DNA from 3 places in the Shinella yambaruensis genome. Region 1 is predicted to be linked to each of the others. Evidence: predicted binding sites of a transcription regulator. Region 1 holds the regulator's gene; each other region holds the start of a gene.
What was found. Region 1 encodes PhoB, which activates phosphate uptake and scavenging genes when phosphate is short. Its sites were predicted from a motif close to TGTCATNNANCTGTCAT; they were not measured.
Positions count from the first base shown of each region.

Region 2: the regulator PhoB is predicted to act here: its motif matches at 2,754-2,770, upstream of WMC41_RS20130 (DUF2794 domain-containing protein).
Region 3: the regulator PhoB is predicted to act here: its motif matches at 1,509-1,525, upstream of WMC41_RS05030 (RNA degradosome polyphosphate kinase).

Region 1 covers NZ_CP150638.1:127,930-132,080, forward strand. The annotation lists gene pstB (phosphate ABC transporter ATP-binding protein PstB) at 1-66, shown strand, start outside; gene phoU (phosphate signaling complex protein PhoU) at 121-849, shown strand; gene phoB (phosphate regulon transcriptional regulator PhoB) at 869-1,552, shown strand; gene WMC41_RS00695 (GcrA family cell cycle regulator) at 1,699-2,229, opposite strand; gene WMC41_RS00700 (aspartate aminotransferase family protein) at 2,653-3,843, shown strand; gene argF (ornithine carbamoyltransferase) at 3,871-4,151, shown strand, end outside.
Region 2 covers NZ_CP150638.1:4,122,997-4,127,147, forward strand. The annotation lists gene acnA (aconitate hydratase AcnA) at 1-229, shown strand, start outside; gene WMC41_RS20120 (IS110 family transposase) at 452-1,378, shown strand; gene WMC41_RS20125 (DUF1223 domain-containing protein) at 1,663-2,382, shown strand; gene WMC41_RS20130 (DUF2794 domain-containing protein) at 2,791-3,165, shown strand; gene WMC41_RS20135 (GNAT family N-acetyltransferase) at 3,170-3,721, opposite strand; gene pyc (pyruvate carboxylase) at 3,854-4,151, opposite strand, start outside.
Region 3 covers NZ_CP150638.1:1,024,078-1,028,228, reverse strand. The annotation lists gene WMC41_RS05030 (RNA degradosome polyphosphate kinase) at 1-1,404, opposite strand, end outside; gene hdaA (DnaA regulatory inactivator HdaA) at 1,876-2,562, opposite strand; gene WMC41_RS05020 (AI-2E family transporter) at 2,643-3,761, opposite strand.

The sequences.
Region 1 (4,151 bases):
GACAAGATGTTCACCAATCCGGATGACCAGCGCACGCAGGACTACATCATGGGCCGCTTCGGCTGACGGCTAACGGCTGACGCTGAACCCCTGAACCCCGAGTGCATTAAGGACAAAGCCATGTCATCGAGCCATATCGTCTCCATCTACGACGAAGAACTGAAATACCTTTCCCGCCGCATCTCCGAAATGGGCGGCACGGCCGAGCAGATGGTGGCCGATTCCGTCCGAGCGCTCGTCACGACGGATGCCGCGCTGGCCCAGAAGGTCATCTCCGAGGACGTCATCCTCGACACCGCCGAACGCCAGATCAACGACAAGGCGATCGTCACCATCGCCAAGCGCCAGCCGATGGCGGCGGACCTGCGCGAGATCATGGGGGCGATCCGCATCGCCGCCGAGCTGGAGCGCGTCGGCGACCTCGGCAAGAACACCGCCAAGCGCGTCATCGCCGTCCAGAGCTCCGGCATGCCGCGCAAGCTGGCCCGCGGCCTCGAGCACCTCGCCGAGCTCGCGCTGATGCAGCTCAAGGAAGTGCTCGACGTCTACGCCACCCGCTCGATCGAGAAGGCCAAGGCCATCCGCGAGCGCGACGACGAGATCGATGCGATCTATACCTCGTTGTTCCGCGAGCTCCTCACCTACATGATGGAAGACCCGCGCAACATCACGCCCTGCACGCATCTCCTGTTCTGCGCCAAGAACATCGAGCGCATCGGCGACCATGCGACCAACATCGCCGAAACCATCTACTACATGGCGACCGGCTCGCAGCCGGAGGGCGAGCGTCCTAAGGACGATACCTCGACCTCCGTCGTCGCGGCCGGCGTCGCCGACGCGTCCGAGTAAAGAGAGCAGGATTCGCTTCATGGTGCCCAGAATTGCCGTCGTGGAAGACGAGGAGGCTCTCAGCGTCCTCCTGCGTTACAATCTGGAAGCGGAAGGTTTCGAGGTCGATACGATCCTCTCCGGTGACGAGGCCGAGATGCGCTTGCAGGAGCGCATGCCGGACCTCCTCATCCTCGACTGGATGCTGCCCGGCGTCTCCGGCATCGAACTGTGCCGGCGCCTGCGCCAGCGTCCGGAAACCGAGCGCCTGCCGATCATCATGCTGACGGCGCGCGGCGAGGAGAGCGAGCGCGTGCGCGGCCTTGCCACCGGCGCGGACGACTATGTGGTCAAGCCCTTCTCGACGCCGGAACTCGTCGCCCGCGTGCGGGCGATGCTGCGCCGGGCCAAGCCCGAGGTTGTCTCGACGGTGCTGCGTTGCGGCGACATCGAGCTCGACCGCGAGACACACCGCGTCCACCGCCGCACCCGCGAGGTCCGCCTCGGCCCGACGGAGTTCCGTCTCCTGGAATTCCTGATGACCTCGCCCGGCCGCGTCTTCTCGCGCTCGCAGCTTCTCGATGGCGTCTGGGGCCACGACATCTATGTCGACGAACGCACCGTCGACGTGCATGTGGGGCGCCTGCGCAAGGCGCTCAACTTCGCCAACATGCAGGACGTCATCCGCACCGTGCGCGGCGCGGGCTATTCACTGGAGGCCTGAGCGAACGGGATTCCTCCCAAGGACGGAAATGGGCCCTCAGGGGCCTGTTTGCGTTTGTGCGGGGCCGGCGGATGAGGGGCTATCCTGCGCCGCAAACGAAAACGGACCCTTTCGGGCCCGCATCGCATGTCCTGCCGTGGGAAACGTTACCGCATCCGCCGGCGCTCGGCCGAGGGCTGGTAGGCGAGGCGCTGGTGGTAGGTGCAGTAGGGCGAGTTGTCCGGGGACTCGTTGCCGCAGAAGTGGAAGTCGTCGTTGAGCGGGTCGCCGATCGGCCATTTGCAGGTGCGTTCGGTGAGCTGGGTCAGCTCCAGCCGGCGCGACATCGGCACGACCACGTTGTTGCCGTTGGCCGGAACCGGGAGCTGCTCGGCCTGCGTCTCGAAATCGATCTCTTCCTTGGGGATGGTGTTGCCGGCCGGCCGGGCGACGGCACGGGTGGTGACCGGACGGGCCGTGAAATTCGACGGGCGCGGCGTCGCCGGGGCCGGGCGCTTCGGGCGTGCCGCGGCCTGCGTGCCGCCGGCCTTGGCGCGGCCGGGCAGGTTCAGCCGGTGCACCTTGCCGATGACTGCGTTGCGGCTGACGCCGCCGAGCTGCGCCGCGATCTGGCTCGCGCTCAAGCCCTCGCTCCAGAGTTTCTTGAGTTTCTCGACGCGCTCGTCTGTCCAGTTCATGTTTTCGTCTCCGCTCGGCGCCCAGGATGCGGGAATCCCTCGTCGTGTTCCGGACGGGTCCGGAACCTGAACGCCCTAACTCTTTTGGTGACTAGTTCCGCCGCATGCAGTCTAGTAATTGGTCTTCAACCTAGAGACCGGTGGACTCTGTGACAAGAGTCGCCGGAATCCGGGCGAATCGATTTCGGAGTTTTCCCCAACTTGCTGGTCGGGTGTGACTCGATAGAGACACCTTCCGTGCGTGCCGCGAATCCTCACCTTGCGGGATGTTCAGCGCCATTTCGGGCGCGATTTTGTTGACATCCCAATGGGAAATGCCGATAGTGCGGCATGCCGCCGAAAGGCGGCTTTTGGTTTTTCTGAAGCCCGGAAAAGTCAAGCCGCATTCCTGTTTTTCCGCATCTCTTTTCGGAGGATCCGTGCATGGCCGATGTCGCGCCGCTCTATGAAACCTATATGCGTGCGCCGCTCAGGTTCACGCGCGGGGAGGGCGTGTGGCTGATCACCGAGGATGGCGAGCGATATCTCGATTTTGCCGCCGGCGTCGCCGTCAATTCGCTGGGCCATGCACATCCCCATCTCGTCGCCGCGCTGAAGGACCAGGCCGACAAGGTCTGGCACCTGTCGAACCTCTACGAGGTTCCGGGCCAGGAAAGCCTTGGCCGCCGGCTGACGGAGGCAACCTTCGCCGACAAGGTGTTCTTCACCAATTCGGGCGCCGAGGCGCTGGAATGTGCGATCAAGACGGCGCGGCGCTACCATTTCGCCAAGGGTCATGCCGGCAAGTACCACATCATCACCTTCGAAGGCGCCTTCCACGGCCGCACGATCGCGACGATCGCCGCCGGCGGTCAGGAGAAGTATATCGAGGGCTTCGGCCCCAAGGCGCCGGGCTTCCTCAAGGTTCCCTTCGGCGATATCGCGGCCGTCAAGGATGCGATCACCGAGGAAACGGCGGGCATCCTGATCGAGCCGGTGCAGGGCGAGGGCGGGCTGCGCCCGGTGTCGAAGGAGTTCATGCAGGAGCTGCGCCAGCTCTGCGACGAATACGGCCTGCTGCTCATCCTGGATGAGGTGCAGACCGGTGTCGGCCGCACGGGGCGCCTCTTCGCCCATGAATGGGCAGGGGTCACGCCCGACATCATGGCGATCGCCAAGGGCATCGGCGGCGGCTTCCCGCTCGGCGCGTGCCTTGCCACGAACGAGGCGGCGGCCGGCATGGTCGCCGGCACGCACGGCTCCACCTATGGCGGCAACCCGCTCGCCATGGCCGTCGGCAATGCCGTGCTCGACGTGGTGCTGGAAGACGGTTTCCTCGAGCATGTGCGCGACGTCGCGCTCGTCTTCCGCCAGGGGCTGGCCGCGCTGAAGGACCGTTTCCCCGACGTCATCGAGGACATTCGCGGCGAGGGCCTGATGCTCGGCATCAAGGCGAAGATCCCGGTCGCCGACCTGCTGAAGGGCGTGCGGGCGGAAAACCTGCTGGCCGTGCCGGCGGGCGACAACGTACTGCGGCTGCTGCCGCCATTGACCGTGACCGCCGAAGAGGCGCGCGAGGGGCTTGCCCGCATCGAGCGGGCGGCGGAAAAGCTGACGGCCGCCAAGGCCGCGTAAGCAGCGAACGGACAGACAGGACATATCATGGCCAAGCATTTTCTCGACCTTTCCGCCGTTTCGGAAAGCGATCTCCGCGTCATCATGGACGATGCGCACACGCGCAAGGCCGCCAGCAAGGCCGGCACCGAAGCCAAGCCGCTCGCCGGCAAGATGCTCGCGATGATCTTCGAGAAGCCTTCCACCCGCACGCGCGTCTCCTTCGACGTCGGCATGCGCCAGCTCGGCGGCGAGACGCTGTTCCTGTCGGGCACGGAAATGCAGCTCGGCCGCGCCGAGACGATCGGCGACACGGCCAAGGTCCTCTC
Region 2 (4,151 bases), 610 kb from region 1:
GGACGGCACGACCTGGGCGTCCCTCGACCTCAAGGGCGACGAGACCGTCACCATCGAGGGCCTGGAAGGCGACATCAAACCGCGCGAGAAGAAGATCGCGAAGATCACCTATGCCGACGGAACCGTCCGCGACATCCCGCTCCTCTGCCGCATCGACACCCTCGACGAGGTCACATACATGAACAACGGCGGCATCCTACAAACCGTCCTCAGAGACCTCGCTGCCTGAGCGGTTTCAGTGCCCACCCACCGCCGTCATCCTCGGGCTTGACCCGAGGATCCTGTGTGTTTGGTCTGATGTAAGATGGTTGCGGGAAGGAGGCCGAGAGGATCCAGGCCGCCGTTTGTGACGGCAGGCCGCGGCATGGCTTGGTCCCTTCCCGCTTCGCCCATCAACCTGAACAGTTGCACGGGGCTGTCGCCACAGACCCCGCACACAGGAGCAGGCGCCATGACGATACACCATACCTTCATCGGCTGCGACATCGGCAAGGACATGATCGACATCTTCGATCCGAAAACGGCCAGGTTCTGCCGCATTCCCAACGAGCAGACCGCGCTGTCCGCTTTTGCCCGTGGCCTCGACCCGGCCACCGACCTGGTCGTCTTCGAGGCGACAGGTCATTGCGACCGGCTGCTGCGCCTGTGTCTTTCGCAGGCCGGCATCGCCTTTGCCCGCGTCAACCCGAAGACGGCCCGGCGCTTTGCCGAAGCGCGGGGACGGCTGGCCAAGACCGACCGCATCGATGCCCGCTCGCTTTGCGAGATGGGAACCATGTTCGGCCTGACGGCCGAGGCGCCGCCTTGCCCGGTGCGCGAGCGGCTGGCGGCCCTTGCCCGCCGCCGGGACCAGCTCGTCGATGCCCGTGCAACCGAGCGCCGGCATCTTTGCGATGCCTTCGATCCCGCCGTCCGCGCCGACATCGAGGCCATGATCGCCATCCTCGGCGAGAGGATCGCCTCGATCCAGGCTGCGATCGACGAGCAGATGAAGAATGGACATCTCGCTCAGCAGGCGCACCGCCTTACCTCCGCGCCCGGCGTGGGCAAGGTGACAGCCTTGACCCTGCTGGCCCATATGCCCGAACTCGGCAGCCTTTCGCCCAAAACAGCCGCAAGCCTTGCCGGCCTTGCTCCCTTCAATGACGATTCCGGCAGGAGATCCGGCCGCCGCCGCATCAAGGGCGGCAGGCCACGCGTGCGAAAGGCCCTCTACATGGCGGCTCTCGGCGCGATCAAGGCTTCAGCGCGCCTGCGCGCCTTCCATCAGGCCGTCTCAGCCAGAACAGGTTCCGCAAAGGCCGGCATCATCGCCGTCGCAAGAAAGCTCATCACGATCCTCAATGCAATGCAGCGCGACAAAACCAACTTCGATTGAACACAGTTGCCATGCGGCACCTGCGGCTGTAGATGGTCGGGTCGAGCCCGACCATGACGGAGGGGAGGTTGGTGGACGTGATCAACAGTCCAATGCCGGGGTTGCAAACCCCGGCATTGCTATTTTCCAGAGCATTTTTCTCAGCTATGAAGCTCACTCCATCGTGACTTCCTGTTGAAGCGGCAAGCGCGTATGACGGGCTCAAAAGGCCGGTATTTGCCGGCGCTCCACTGGAATTGATCATGCCGAGACCGCACATACCGCATTGTCTGGCGATCCTGCTGATGCTGGGGGCCGGCATCGACGCCGCCCATGCCGGGGAGACCGTTCGGCCCAAGGGCGTGGTCGAGCTTTTCACCAGCCAGGGCTGTTCGTCCTGTCCGCCCGCCGACAAGGCGCTGGAGACGCTGGCACGCGAGGGCGAGGTCGTCGCGCTTTCCTACCACGTCGACTACTGGAACTATCTCGGCTGGGCCGACACGCTCGCTTCCAAGGACAATACCGACCGGCAATATGCCTATGCCCGCATGTTCGGCCGCAACGGCGTCTACACGCCGCAGGCCGTGTTGAACGGCCGCGAGCACTTGAACGGCGCCGACATCGCCGGCATCCGTTCGCGGATCAGCGCCATGCCCGGCGAGAGGAAGGGCCTCGAAGTACCGGTCGATGTCGAGGTGAAGAACGATGAATTGCGCATTCGCGTCGGCCCCGGCGAAGGCAAGGCCAATATCGTCATCGCCTATTTCGAGCGCGAGCGTACGATCAACATCGACAAGGGCGAGAACCGCGGCAAGACCGTGAACTATTGGCACGCCGTCACCGACATGGAGACGATCGGCATGTGGGAGGGCAAGGAGACCAACCTGGTGCTGCCTGCCGACATGCTGAAGAAGAAAAAGAAGTCCGGCGGCTGCGCCGTGCTGCTCCAGCGCATGCGCACGGCCGATACGCCCGGCGCCATCCTGGGCGCGACGGTGCTGACGGGCCACAAGGCCTCGCGGTAGGACAGCTGCACCCCGTGCAGCGCCTGCGGCGGCCTTGCGGAAACAGCATGGAGAAAACGAACACCCTGGGACGCGCGAGCGTTCCGGGGGAGGTCCGGTCCGGCTTCTTCGAGGGGCTTGGGGCTTGAGGGTTCGAAGAAAGACGGACCGGACCTGGACGAAGTCGCCGGCAACGGAATACAAGGCGACCTCGACAGACGCTTCCCATACCGGCCGCTTCCCGCACAAGGCAGCGGGCCGGCACGAGCTGCGACCGGCGAACTCTCTCCTGTAATTTGGGCGTCTGTTTGTCTGAATTGCGGCGAGACGGATTTTTGCGAGAACGCCCACGCCGACCATCCGCCTTGCATTTCGACACCGCTCAGGCACACTGTCATCGAGCCGTCATGGACGAAGCGCGGAGATTCGATGACCGACCAGCCGGATTTGCAGGCTTCCAACGTCGTGGTCGACCTGCTGGATTACCGAAACAGCAAGGATCCGCTGCCGGTAACCTTCCATCGACGCGAGCTCGACGCAATCCTCTGGGTCTATGGCCGCATGGTCGGCGAAGGGGAATGGCGTGACTACGCCATCGACCACCTGCGCGACAGGGCGGTGTTCTCCGTCTTCAAGCGTTCCGGCGAAATGCCGCTCTACCGCATCGAGAAGAACCCGAAGCTTGCCGCCAAGCAGGGAGCCTACAGCGTGATCAACACGCATGGCACCATCCTGAAGCGCGGCCACGAGCTGAAACAGGTGCTGAAGGTCTTCGACAAGGTGCTCCGTCTCGTCGAGACGTGAACCGCTACACCATCGTTCCCGGAAAATCCGTGGCGGACGGCTCGGTTTCCGCGCCGTCGCCGAGCGCGCGCTGCATGAAGACCGTATCGAGCCAGCGCCCGTGCTTGAAGCCGGTCGCCGTCATGTGGCCGCTATGCGCGAAGCCCGCCGCGCTGTGCACGGCGATGGAGGCCGGATGCGCCCCGCCGATGACGGCCACCATCTGCCGGAAGCCGAGCGCCGTGCAGCGGCGGATGAGTTCGGCGAGCAGCGCCCTGCCGACGCCCTTGCCGCGCGCGTCCGGCGCCAGATAGACCGAATCCTCGACCAGCCAGCGATAGGCCGGCCGCGTGCGGAAGGCCGACGCATACGCGTAGCCGAGGATGAGGCCGGTCTGCTCCACCGCGACGATATAGGGATAGCCCTTGCCGGTGATCGCCTTGAAGCGCGCCTCCATCTCGTCGAGCGACGGCGGGTCGATCTCGTAGCTCGCCACCCCGTTCAGCACGGATTCGCGGTAGATTTCGGTGAAGGCGGAGATGTCGCCGAGGGCGGCGGTGCGGATGATGAAGCTCATGGAAGCCTCAGGGTCTCGAAGGTGATTTCAGGAAAAGCGAGCGCCGGTTTTGCGTCCGAAATCATCCGAAAACAAGGGAAGGATGCGGAATGGAGCGCCCATCCCACATCCTTTCCTGGTTTTTTTTGAACGTCAGGCGCCGTAGACGATCAGCAGGTCCTTGGCGTCGATCTGATCGCCCGCTTTGACGAGGACCTCGGAGATCGTGCCGTCCTTTTCGGCATGGAGCGCCGTTTCCATCTTCATCGCCTCGATGGAGAGCAGCACGTCGCCGGCCTTGACCTCCTGGCCGGCCGAGACCGAGACCGTCGAGATGACGCCCGGCATCGGCGCGCCGAGATGGGCGGCATTGGCGGTATCGGCCTTGCGGCGGACGGCCGAGGTGGCGGCGCGGTTGCGGTCCGGCACCTTGATGAGGCGCGGTTGGCCG
Region 3 (4,151 bases), 900 kb from region 1:
GCGGCGCACGACCATCGACATCTTGGCATGGGTCTTCAGTTCGATGAAGCCGAAGACGACCTGCACGCCGGCGCGCTCCAGGTCGCGCGCCCAGCGGATGTTCGCCTCCTCGTCGAAGCGGGCCTTCAATTCCACCAGCGCCGTCACCGACTTGCCGGCCTCGGCCGCGTCGATCAGCGCGCGCACGATCGGACTGTCGTTGGAGGTGCGGTAGAGCGTCTGCTTTATCGCCAGGACGTCAGGATCGCGCGCAGCCTGGAGAAGGAACTGGACCACCACGTCGAAGCTTTCGTAGGGGTGGTGGACGACCATGTCCTTTTCGCGGATGGCGGCGAAGCAGTCTCCGGCATGCTCGCGGACGCGCTCGGGAAATCGGGCATTGTAGGGCTCGAACCGGAGGTCGTCGCGCGGCGCCTTGGCGATTTCCGACAGCGTGTTGAGGGCGAGAAGGCCGGGCAGGACGGCGACGCGGTTGTCCGGCACGTTCAGTTCGCCGACGACGAAGCGGCGCAGCGATTCGGGCATTTCCGAATCGGTCTCGATGCGGATCACCGAACCGCGGCGGCGGCGCTTCAGCGCCGTCTCGAAGAAGCGCACGAGGTCTTCGGCCTCTTCCTCCACCTCGATATCGCTGTCGCGGATGATGCGGAAGGTGCCCGAGCCGCGCACGATGTAGCCGGGGAAGAGCTTTCCGATGAAGAGGCCGACGACATCCTCCAGCGTGATGTAGCGGATCGCGCCCTTGGCGTCGGGCAGGCGGATGAAGCGGTCGAGCGCCACCGGCAGGCGCAGCAGCGCCGTCATCGGCTCCTTGCCCGTCGTGCTTTCCAGCTGCAGGCCGATCGAGAAGCCGAGATTGGGGATGAACGGGAACGGGTGCGCCGGGTCGATCGACAGCGGCGTCAGCACGGGGAAGATCGACTGGGTGAATTCCTGCTGCAGCCAGACCTTGTCGTCGCTGGTGAGCGCGGTCGGGCGGACGATCAGGATATCCTCCTTGGCGAGGTACTGCTGGAGCACGGCAAGCGAGGCCTGCTGCTCCATCTGCAGATTGTCGATCTCCTTGAGGATATCGTCGAGCTGCTCGGCCGAGGTCTTGCCGTCGGGGCTGCGGATGCCGACGCCCTGGCGCACCTGGCCCTCGAGGCCGGCGACGCGCACCATGAAGAACTCGTCGAGGTTGCCGGCCGAGATCGACAGGAAGCGCACGCGCTCCAGGAGCGGATGGGCTGTATTCAGCGTTTCCTCGAGCACGCGGCGATTGAACTGCAGCCAGGAGAATTCGCGGTTGATGAAGCGTTCGGGGCTTGCCATCAGGGCCGCGACATCGGCGCTCGCCCCTTCCGGCGGCGGCACCTGCTCGACAGGCTTTTCCTGCGCATGTTCCGAAGTCGCTGTATCCATTGGAGAGTCCGCCCCACTTCGCCGCCAGATCGGCCGCATGCTTTCCACGCGGGTTCGGACGGAAACCGATTTCCACTTTTCTCCGAACCGCTTAGCGCAGTTTGACGACGGAACTGTGACAGTCAATCCGGGGTCGGTGGAATTCGCCGAGCAATCGCCGGGTGTTCCTTCTGGCAGGCAGGCCATCCCGCCCTGAGGACAAGACAATCACCTGTGGTGGAATGCGGCGTCGCCGCTCTCCCCTTCTCCCTCGCGGGGAGAAGGTGGCCCGAAGGGTCGGATGAGAGGGTGGCTCGGATCGAGCCTTTGCGGCTTTGCCATCCCCTTCATCCGCCTGCCGGCACCTTCTCCCCGCGGGGGAGAAGGGGATGGGGCGACGGTTTCCTTCCATAGGCGATAGCCCTGCCCCTTGAGGGGGAGATGACCGGCAGGCCAGGGGGGATCACCGGATGCCGGCTTGAACTCTCCGGCTCACTCCTCGCCGCCGACCATTTCGCCCAGCACTTCCTGCGCCAGCGTGCGGGTGATCCGGCTGCCGCGGGCGAGCGCCAGCCGGTCGAGGCGTTCGACGAGCGTCTGGGCGGCCTCCAGCGAGCGCTCCATGCGCGCGACGATATAGGCGACGAGCCTTTCGTCGACGAAGAGCTGGCGGTCGGCGAAGAGCTTTATGATGACCTGCGAGAGCAGTTCGTCGTCCGGCTCGCCGATCTCCACCACCGTTGCGGCCTTCAGGCGCGAGCGCAGGTCCGCCAGCTCGACCGGCCAGGACATCGGCCACAGCCGGCTGGTGATCAGCAGCGTGTGGCCGTGCTGGCGCACATTGTTGATGATGTGGAAGAGCGCGCGGTCGTCGAAACCGGCGCGGTCGGCGTCCTCGATGAGCACGGGGCCGCGCTCGGCGGCCGCCTCGGCGCCCCTGCCCGCCTTCGCCTCGATGATCTCGGCACCCGCCTTCTCGCGCCAGATGGCGGCGAGGTGCGACTTTCCCGAGCCGACGGGGCCTGCGATGACGACGACGGGCGAAGGCCAGTGCGGCCAGGCGTCGATCATCGCCACGGCGGCATTGACCGGCTCGGCGACCAGAAGGTCGTCACGCCCCGTCGCGGGGTCGTGCCCGAAGGCCAGCGGCAACTGTTCGGCTGTCTTGCGCGATGTCATGGTGCTACTCGGATACCAACTCTTCGTTCTGGCGCAAGTCCGGGCGGACGCCGCTCCGCCTGGCGCGGCCTTGCCGCCCGTCATTCCTCCGGCGTGCTCTCTTCGAGCAGGACGGGCTTGCTCGCCCCATAATAAAGGTCGCTGTCAAGGTAACGCTGCAGGCCGAAGCGGACAAGCACGCCGACGGCGGCGGCCGCCGGCACGGCGATCATCAGCCCGACGAAGCCGAAGAGCGCGCCGAAGGCGACCAGCGCGAACATCAGCCAGACCGGATGCAGGCCGACGCGCGAGCCGACGAGCTTGGGCTGCAGGATATTGCCCTCGACGAACTGGCCGGCGAAGAAGATGACGGCGACAAGCACGACCATCCAGTAGTCCGGCCAGAACTGCACGACGGCGACGCCCACCGCCAGCACCAGGCCGACCAGCGAGCCGACATAGGGGATGAAGCTGATGAGACCGGCGAAGAGGCCGATCAGCAGGCCGAAATTGAGGCCGGCGAAGGAGAGTCCGACGCCGTAGAACAGGCCGAGGATGATGCAGATGGAGCCCTGCCCGCGCACGAAGCCGGCAATCGCCGCGTCCATTTCGGTCGCGATCTGGCGCACGTTGGCGACATGGTCGCGTGGCACCCAGCTGTCCACCTTGGCGATCATGCGGTCCCAGTCGAGCAGGAGATAGAAGGCGACGACCGGCGTGATGACGAGCAGCGAGACGATGTTGACCAGCGCCATGCCGGAGTTCCAGAGCTGCTTGAACACCGTGCCGAGGAAGCCCGCGCCTTCGGCGAGGATGGAGGAAAAGCTCTGCTTGATCGTGCCCATCTGGCTGCTGACCCAGGTGGGCAGCAGGTCGGGGTTGAAGCTCGCCACCAGCTCCTGCAACTGGGTGACGTAGCCCGGCAGCTTCTCCAGGAAATCCGCCGCCTGCGTGGCCAGCAGCGGGATGACGATCATCAGGGACAGCGCGAAGAGGATGATGAAGGCGATGAGGATGACCACCGTCGCCATCAGCCGGCTGAGGCCCCAGCGCTCCAGCCGGTCTGCGACCGGATCGAGGAAATAGGCGAGCGCCATGCCGGCGATGAAGGGCAGCAGGATATCGCTGAACACAAGGAGGAAGATGAGGAGGAAGCCGAGCGCGATGAGCCAGAAGACCACCTGCCGCTTCAGTCCCGCGCCGCTGATATGGGCTGCCATCGCGCTCTTTCCTTGTGTTTCGCCGTATCGCATGAGGAGATAGGATGCGGGGACGAGGAAGGTCAAGGCTCGGCGGGGCGGTGGGGGAATGCAGCGGTGTTTTCCTCGGTTTCCCCATAGTTTTGGTGAGTTTGTGGCTCACCCCCCTCTGCCCTGCCGGGCATCTCCCCCACAAGGAGGGAGATTGGATGGAGCATCGTTTCGCCCCTCATTAACGGTGCAGTTCGGGCAAGGTTCGCGCTTCCTTCCGATCTCCCTCCTTGTGGGGGAGATGCCCGGCAGGGCAGAGGGGGGTGTCCGCGGCAACCCGCTTTCATTCGCAAACCGGTGAAAAAATCCCCGCATTCCCGGCATTCCGCTTGCACTTCATCCCCCGCCATGCCAATCGGG